DNA from 2 places in the Rhizobium sp. CC1099 genome. Region 2 is predicted to be linked to the other one. Evidence: riboswitches for the same ligand, from Rfam matches in the RefSeq annotation. Region 2 holds a riboswitch; the other holds the start of a gene.

Region 1 (4,207 bases), on a different replicon from region 2:
GCCCGTCGGTCAGGTAGTGCGCGAGCGTATCCTCCAGATTGAGATCTTCGCGCTTCTGGTCGAGCGTTGCAATCTCGAGATTGGTCCCGAGCTTCACCGTGCCACTGTCCGGCGAAAGCTGTCCCGTCAGCATCTTCAGAATCGTCGTCTTGCCCGCGCCGTTTGGTCCGACCAGACCGATGCAATCGCCGCGATGGACGCGGATTGAGAACGGCGCAACAATTTGACGGTCATCGAAAGTCTTGGTGATCTTTTCCGCTTCGATCACCAGCTTGCCGGATTCCTGCGCATCGGACACCGCAGCCTGCACGGTCCCCTGCGGCCCCTTGTGGCCACGATGCTGCGAGCGCATGGTCTGCAACTCGCCGAGGCGTCGCATGTTGCGCTTGCGCCGAGCGGTTACGCCATAGCGCAGCCAGTGCTCCTCGCGTTCGATCGCCTTGCCGAGCTTGTGCTGCTCCAGTTCTTCCGCCTCGAGCACCTGATCGCGCCAGGCTTCGAAATGGGCAAAGCCACGGTCGAGCCGCCGCGACATACCCCGGTCGAGCCAGACGGTCGCCGTAGAGACCTTTTCGAGGAAACGGCGGTCGTGGGAAATCAGGACCAGCGCGCTGCGGCTTTTCTGAAGTTCGCCTTCCAGCCATTCAATGGTCGGAAGGTCGAGATGGTTCGTCGGCTCATCAAGCAGGAGAATATCCGGTTCAGGCGCCAGCACGCGGGCAAGCGCTGCGCGTCGCGCTTCGCCGCCGGAGAGGTTCTTCGGGTCCTCTTCGCCAGTAAGGCCGAGATGCGAGAGGAGGTAGGTCACGCGATAAGGATCATCGCCCGGCCCAAGACCGGCTTCCGCATAAGCCTGCACCGTCTTGAAACCGGCGAAATCCGGAGCCTGCTCCAAATAGCGCACCGTCGAGGATGGATGGCGGAAAACCTCGCCCGATTGCGCTTCAACGATGCCGGCCGCAATCTTCAGAAGGGTCGATTTGCCCGACCCGTTACGGCCGACCAGACAGATCTTGTCGCCCGGCTCGACCTGCAGGGCCGCGCCGGCCAAGAGAGGCGTTCCGCCGAAGCTTAGGAAGATATCGGCGAGTTTCAGGATGGGAGGGGCCAAAAATCAGACTCCGGAAAAATCATAAGGGCGGGCAAGGACAATCGCCCGGCCGCTGCCGAGCCTAAAACGAACCTTGCCTTCCGCGACGTTGGAAATGGTACGCGAGGAGCCGAAGGGCAAATGAAAATCGATGAGCGGATACCGGGCATTCTCGATGTAAAGACCATGAAGTTCGCTGAAGCCGGACACCGAAAACAGGCTGTTCTTCGGCAAATCGAGCTCAATTTTACCAGCGAGAAGCGGCACGGCCTCCTCCGTTCCGGAGGTCAACAGAATGTCGAAACCCTGTTCGGCAAGGCTGACGGCGTAAAGCAGGAGCTGCAGCGCGTGGTCCGAGCGCTCGCCACTGAGCGCACCGGCAAGGACAAGTCGCCGTGCGCCGCGCGCAATCGCCTCCGACACGGCGATTTCACCATCCGTTGCGGCCTTGGCGGCCGGGTAGGGCTGTTTCGGGACATGCGGAAATGCGCCCTCCAGATCCGGCGGCGTCGAGTCGAAATCCCCGACCCAAAGCTCCGGCACCACGCCAAGCGCTGCTGCATGCCGCATACCGCCGTCGGCGGCGATGAAGCGGCTGCCTGAAACGGCAGAACGCAGGCGCTCGGTCAGGGCGAGTTCGCCGCCGAGCAGGATCGTGAAAGTGGATTGGCTCATGGCATTGCCCATAGCGCAAAGCAGGGGCCAAGGGAAAGGGGCTACGGTCAGCGCGCTTCGCCCTTGTCATAAAGCCTTCATGGCGATACATCTGCCGACGCTCTAACGGGGTGCCTGGATGTCCGCAAGGATACCGGCTGAGAGGCATCGAGCCAACCCGCGGAACCTGATCCGGTTAACACCGGCGGAGGGATTAGACGCGTGACATTCGGCAACGCCCTTTTCCCCTTCAAAAGAAACTCAAGGAGGAGGCGCACCATGTCCGGCCGCACATCGATCATCTCTTCGCTGACCGCAGCATTTTTCGCCGCGACGCTCGGCTTGTCTGCCGCGCACGGCGCGGAAAAGACGCTCACCATATACACTTACGAAAGTTTCACGTCCGAATGGGGACCCGGGCCGAAGGTCAAGGACGCTTTCGAGAAGACATGCGGCTGCACGGTCAATTTCGTCAGCGTCGCCGATGGCGTCGCCCTGCTTTCGCGCTTGAAGCTCGAGGGAGCTTCCACCAAGGCTGACGTCGTCCTCGGTATCGACACGAACCTCGTCACCGAAGCCAAGGAGACCGGCCTGTTCGACGCAAGTGGCGTCGATGTCGGCGCGCTGAAGGTGCCGGGCGGCTTCGTGGACGATGTCTTCGTTCCCTACGACTACGGTCACTTCGCGATCATCTACGATACGCAAACGATCAAGGACCCGCCTCAGAGCATGAAGGATCTGGTCGAAGGTGATCCTTCGCAGAAGATCGTGATCGAAGATCCGCGAACCTCGACGCCGGGCCTCGGCCTGCTGCTCTGGGTCAAATCCATTTACGGCGACAAGGCGCCGGAAGCCTGGGGCAAACTCAAGAACCGCATCCTGACGGTCACGCCCGGCTGGTCCGAGGCCTATGGCCTGTTCACCAAGGGCGAGGCGCCGATGGTGCTGTCTTATACCACATCCCCTGCCTATCACATGGTGACTGAGAATACCGATCGCTACCAGGCCGCAGCCTTCTCGGAAGGCCACTATATCCAGATCGAAGTCGCGGGCCTTTTGAAGAATGCGCAGGACAAGGATCTTGCCCGCGACTTCCTGAAATTCATGATGACGCCCGGCTTCCAGGATACCATCCCGACGAACAACTGGATGATGCCCGTTTCCGCAACCTCCAAGCCGCTGCCGGATGCCTTTAGCAAGCTCGTCAATCCGGCCAAGACCTTCCTGATGAGCTCCGACGAGGTCGCCAGAAGCCGCAAGGCCTGGATCGACGAGTGGCTTGCGGCGATGAGCATGAACTGATGCTGCAGACCGCAGCCGAACGGCAGCGTGCATTGACCGGCGGGGCGATCAGCCTCGCCGCCGTCACGTTGTTTGTCGGACTTGCAGCGTTCTCGTTGCTTTTTGCCGGAGGCGGCGCTGCCATCGTCGGCATTCTTTTCGATCCTTATATTCTGCGTGTGCTGCGCTTCACGCTGCTGCAGGCGCTGCTTTCGACCGCACTTTCCATCGTCTTCGCGATTCCGGTCGCACGCGCGCTCGCTCGCCAGCCGCATTTTCTAGGGCGCATCTGGATCATCCGCCTGATGGCGGTTCCTATGGGGCTGCCGGTTCTGATCGGCGCACTCGGCTTGATCGGGATATGGGGCAGGCAGGGGTTGTTGAACTCGCTTATGATGAAGATCGGGCTTGACGAACCGGTGAGCATCTATGGGCTAACCGGCATTCTTCTCGCCCATGTCTTCTTCAACCTGCCGCTTGCCTGCCGCCTGATGCTTGCAGGTCTCGAACGCGTGCCCGCCGAATACTGGCTGATGGCAAGCGGCCTCGGCATGCGGCCCCGCTCGGTCTTCCGCTTCATTGAATGGCCGGCGATCCGCCCGCTCATTCCTGGGATAGCCGGATTGATCTTCATGCTCTGCGCCACCAGCTTCACGTTGGTGCTAACCCTCGGTGGCGGCCCGGCAGCAACCACGATCGAGGTCGCGATCTACCAGTCGCTCCGTTTCGATTTCGACCCCGGCCGCGCAATCGCGTTGTCGCTCCTGCAGATCGCGCTGACGGCGATGATCCTCGGCGCGATGGCACTTTTTCCGCCTGCCGGAGACGAGGGCCTGACCGAAGGCAGAGACATCAAGCGGCTTGATGGCAAAGGGCAATGTGCCAGATTGGCCGACAGTCTGCTCTTGCTGATCGCCGTGCTCTTCCTCGGCCTCCCGCTTGTGTCGATCATCGCCGCCGGGTTGCACGCCGATCTCATAAAGCTGCTGCAGGAGCCGATCTTCTGGCAGTCAGCCGGGATGAGCTTGGCGATCTCGCTTTCGGCCGCTCTGCTCTCGATCGTCCTTTCGATGGCCATGATTCGTGCCCGGCATGCAATCTTATCGAAGCGGCGGCGCGGGGTTACCGACAGGTCCTTTTTCACAGCCATGGGCGGTGCTTCATCGATGGTCCTGCTCGTGC
Region 2 (4,207 bases):
TGTCTCTCCAATAACATGAATGAGAAAGATACCGTGTATACAAATTATAAATATCGAAGAGACATAAATCTTTGCCGCCGCTAAGAGCTCGTCATAGCTCCTTCCCCCAAACAAAAGCAGCACAATAAAATACGCGTAGAAATACTGCAGGACGACCACGAGTCCGCGTTCCGGCCCTGGGCTTACGATGCTGCTTGCAGTCAACCCCAAAAGCAGCAAGGCAAGCCCAATACACCAGGCGGCCGTGCTCAGCTTGCCAATGACATTGACGACAATATTCGCGTTCGCAACAGCGAGAGAAAAGCAAAGAAGAAAAGACAGATCTGCAAGCGTGAAATAAATATATTCACTTCTAAAATAATTCATCGAGCATAGAAATATAGCAGCAAAAAATGCATATAACTCCAAAGACTGCGAAATTGTCGCGACCGCAGGTTGCCCATGCCCCCTTGCGCGTTCATCGATTTTATCAGCCGATGTAACGTCATTTAAGCTCATCGCCAACGCCTCCGTCGGTTTAAGGTATTCTAAAACGCAAAAAAGTGAAGTAACTTCCAAGCTTGGAGAGCTTGTCCTTCAAACATCTTCGATCGGAGACCGTACGATGCCGCTGCGAAGTCTGGCGAGATACCGCCCTCTGCGGCGAGTTGCACTCCATGTCCTTCGCACTTGGGGAACGCGCGATATTATCGTGCGCCATCATTGGTGGCGCGATGCGCCCATAAGATTAAACCTTTATAAACATCGGGGATATTGGTTCAAAGGGAAGCACCGCGAGAAGCATATCATGAAGACGCTCGCCGAACTTGCAAAGCCCGGAGATTCCGTTGTCGAGCTCGGCGGCCATATCGGCTATCTTTCGGTTCATTTAGCAAAGATTGTTGGCGATGACGGTACTGTTATTGTTTTCGAACCTGGGCCCAACAATTTGCCGTATCTTCGAACCAATACAGAGCGCTTTGCGAACATTAAAATCGTTGAAGCCGCGTGTGGAGATCTCGATGGCCCCGTGGAATTTTGGATAGAAGGCCTGTCGGGACAGAACAATTCATTGGACAAAAACTATAAAAATTTTGAACAAACCCGAGAAAATGCGTTCAGCGATGCGCTGATGGAATCCGTCACGGTCGAGATGATGCAGCTTGACACGTTCTTGGAAGAGACGGGCCTTCGTCCGGCGCTGCTGAAGATAGATGTGGAGGGTGCCGAACACCGCGTGCTTCTCGGTAGTTCGCACTGTCTAGCGAATATAAGACCACTTATAGTGGTGGAAGTTACCGAGAATTTTGACGATGTAGCCAGAATATTTAACGAAAACGATTACGCAATACATGATCGCAGTCGCCCCGAGTGGGTGTGCATTCCGGCCGAACGCGCCGGAGAGTCCCAACAAATATCGGAGCATTGAGCGTCCGGGCTCGTTCTTGTCATCGCCGTCATCGAAGCTTGCAACTCCGCCGCCCGCCGAAAAAGGAGCCGCCATAGTTCGACAAAAGAGCGGCATGAAAACGTCTTTATTCCCGCCTTTCTCCCATCAGGCTCTCAAAGGGCAGATGTTGGTAGCGGGATCTGACTTCAGGCAATACAGCCATGCTTTTTTTAGGGGTGACAGCCAGAGATTTGTCTGCAATGAAGACCACGATGAGAGACAGGGGCGTTCGTTGCAAGACGGGCTGAGAAGTACCCTTCGAACCTGAACCGGATAATGCTGGCGGAGGGAGTCGCTCGGAGCCTTGTTTATTCAGTCCGGCTCCCCGCGCATTTGCCCCGCCAGAAAGGGGCAAATGCCGATACGAACTTCACCCGGACAACTCTTCGCTGCCATGCGCGAGCCGCCGCCGCTCGTGCATTGCATCACCAACTACGTCGCGATGAATATCAGGCCCGGTTCCCTTTCATGGCGCCTCCTTGACGCGCTTGCGCAGCTCGATGGAACCGCACTCGATGCTGCGGCAAGAGTAACATCGAGATGAAGCGTTTCGATCTTTCCCTTTATCTTGTCCTCGACCCGGATCTGTGCGCCGGTATCGGCATGGTCAAGACGGCGCTCGCCGCGGTTTCCGGCGGAGCAACGATCATACAGCTGCGCGATAAACAGGCAGGCACGGCAGGCCGGGTCAAGACCGGCCGAGCGTTGAAAGCCGCGCTTGCCGAAACCGGCGCCCTTCTGATCGTCAACGACGACGCCGAGGCTGCAATTGCGATCGAGGCGGATGGGTTGCATGTCGGCCAAGATGACATGGCCGCCCGCGACGCGCGCAAACAGATCGGATCATCGATGATCCTTGGACTTTCGGTGGAAACCGAGGAAATGGCCGCGGCCGTCGACCCGGCAATCGTCGACTATGCCGGTATCGGTCCTGTCTTTGCCACATCGACAAAACCGGATCACAAGCCTCCGATCGGCATCGATGGCGTGGCAAGGCGCGCGAGGGCCTGCCGCGTACCAGGGGTCGCGATCGGCGGCCCCAAGGCGACCCATGCGGAATATGTGCTTGCGGCAGGGGCAAAGGGGCTCGCGGTCGTATCTGCTATCTGTGGCACGCCCGATCCGCGGCAGGCTGCCGCGAGCATTACTGACGCAATCCGAAAGGCACGCGCATGATATGCAACGTTCTTTCCATTGCCGGCTCCGACCCTTCGGGCGGCGCGGGCGTCCAGGCCGATTTGAAAACCTGTTCGGCGCGCGGCACCTATGGCATGGCCGTTTTGACGGCCTTGACGGCTCAGAATACCCAGGGCGTTTCCAGCGTGCATGCAGTTCCCGCTGACTTCGTCGCCGAGCAGATCGGCATGGTCTTCGCCGATATCCGTGTCGATGCGGTCAAGATCGGCATGATCGCCAATGCACCGATTGCCGAAGCTGTCGCCAATGCCCTTTTGCCGCACCGCGGCATACCGATCGTGCTCGATCCGGTGATGATTGCCAAAGGAGGTGCTGCCCTCCTTGATGTTGAAGCCATCGACTTTCTCAAGACCCGGCTTTTGCCGCTCGCAACGCTTCTTACCCCCAATCTGCCAGAAGCCGCCGCTCTGCTCGGAGAGCCGGCCGCAGGGACCCGAGATGCAATGGAGCGGCAAGCGGAAAAGCTGCGTGCGCTTGGTCCCTCTGCCGTTCTCGTAAAGGGCGGCCATCTTGGCGGGATGCAAAGCCCTGACGTCCTGGTAAGCGAAAGCGGGATTACCTGGTTTGAAGCGCCACGCGTTCCGACGAAGAACACGCACGGCACCGGCTGCACACTTTCGAGCGCGCTTGCAGCAGAACTCGCAAAGGGCGGATCGCTCGAGGCCGCGGTCGCTACAGCCAAAGATTACCTGGCTGCCGCCGTTGCCAAAGCCGGCACGCTCAGCGTCGGTTCGGGCCACGGTCCGGTTCAGCATTTTCATCAGCTCTGGGCATGATGCACAGGTCTGCTTAGATCTTCACGGCACCAGCGGTCAGACCGGCGATGATATGCCTTTGGGCGACGAAGAACACGATCACCGTCGGCAGGATGGTAAGCGCGATGAAGGCGAGCACCAGCTGCCATTCGGTGCCATACTCGCCACGATAGACCATGATGCCGAGCGGCCACGGATATTTCGATTCCGAATTCAGCATGATCAGCGGCAGGATATAACTGTTCCAGCTGCCAACGAAGGAGATGATGCTGACGGTTGCAACGATCGGCCGCGCAAGCGGCAGCGAGATGTACCAGAAGAAGCGCAGATAGCCGCAACCGTCGACAAAGGCCGCCTGGAACAATTCTTCCGGGAGGTTTCGGAAGTAATTCCTGAAAAGCAGGATGCTCATGCCGAGGCCGAATGCGACCTGCGGCAGCACCACGCCCCAATAGGTATCGAGAAGACCCAGATCGCGGATGCGGATGAAGAGCGGCAGGATCGCCGTTGCTGCCGGAAACATCAGGCCGAGCAGGAAATAGTTCAGCAGGAACGACGAGCCGAAGAAACGGACATGCGCAAAGGTGAAGGCGGCCATCGACGAGACGATCAGCGTGAGAGAGACCGTGAGCGCTGCAATGACCAGCGAATTGAAGATCTGCAGCCAGTATCGCTCCCCGAAGAGGATATCGGTATAATTCGACCATTGCCACTCTGCAGGGAGCCCAAAGGGATTGGTGCGCAGGTCGCCCAGCGTCTTGAAACCGCCGAGCGCCGTCGTCAGCAACGGGATGAGAACCAGCGCCGCAATCAGCGTCAGCGACAC

The links. A riboswitch is a leader RNA that binds a small molecule or an ion and turns the genes downstream of it on or off. The one in region 2 is predicted to bind thiamine pyrophosphate.
Region 1: it holds a riboswitch for thiamine pyrophosphate, as region 2 does, so the genes downstream of both, thiB (thiamine ABC transporter substrate binding subunit) here and QA644_RS26240 (hydroxyethylthiazole kinase) in region 2, are expected to answer to the same signal.

The regions. Positions count from the first base shown of each region.
Region 1 covers NZ_CP121641.1:3,717,590-3,721,796, forward strand. Annotated here, with positions in the region: gene QA644_RS18560 (ABC-F family ATP-binding cassette domain-containing protein) at 1-1,111, opposite strand, end outside; gene QA644_RS18565 (thiamine diphosphokinase) at 1,115-1,765, opposite strand; TPP riboswitch at 1,862-1,975, shown strand; gene thiB (thiamine ABC transporter substrate binding subunit) at 2,024-3,046, shown strand; gene thiP (thiamine/thiamine pyrophosphate ABC transporter permease ThiP) at 3,046-4,207, shown strand, end outside.
Region 2 covers NZ_CP121642.1:1,047,644-1,051,850, reverse strand. Annotated here, with positions in the region: gene QA644_RS26250 (O-antigen ligase family protein) at 1-498, opposite strand, end outside; gene QA644_RS26245 (FkbM family methyltransferase) at 605-1,408, shown strand; TPP riboswitch at 1,641-1,737, shown strand; partial or broken gene QA644_RS26240 (hydroxyethylthiazole kinase) at 1,785-1,880, shown strand; gene thiE (thiamine phosphate synthase) at 1,970-2,605, shown strand; gene thiD (bifunctional hydroxymethylpyrimidine kinase/phosphomethylpyrimidine kinase) at 2,602-3,402, shown strand; gene QA644_RS26225 (carbohydrate ABC transporter permease) at 3,416-4,207, opposite strand, start outside.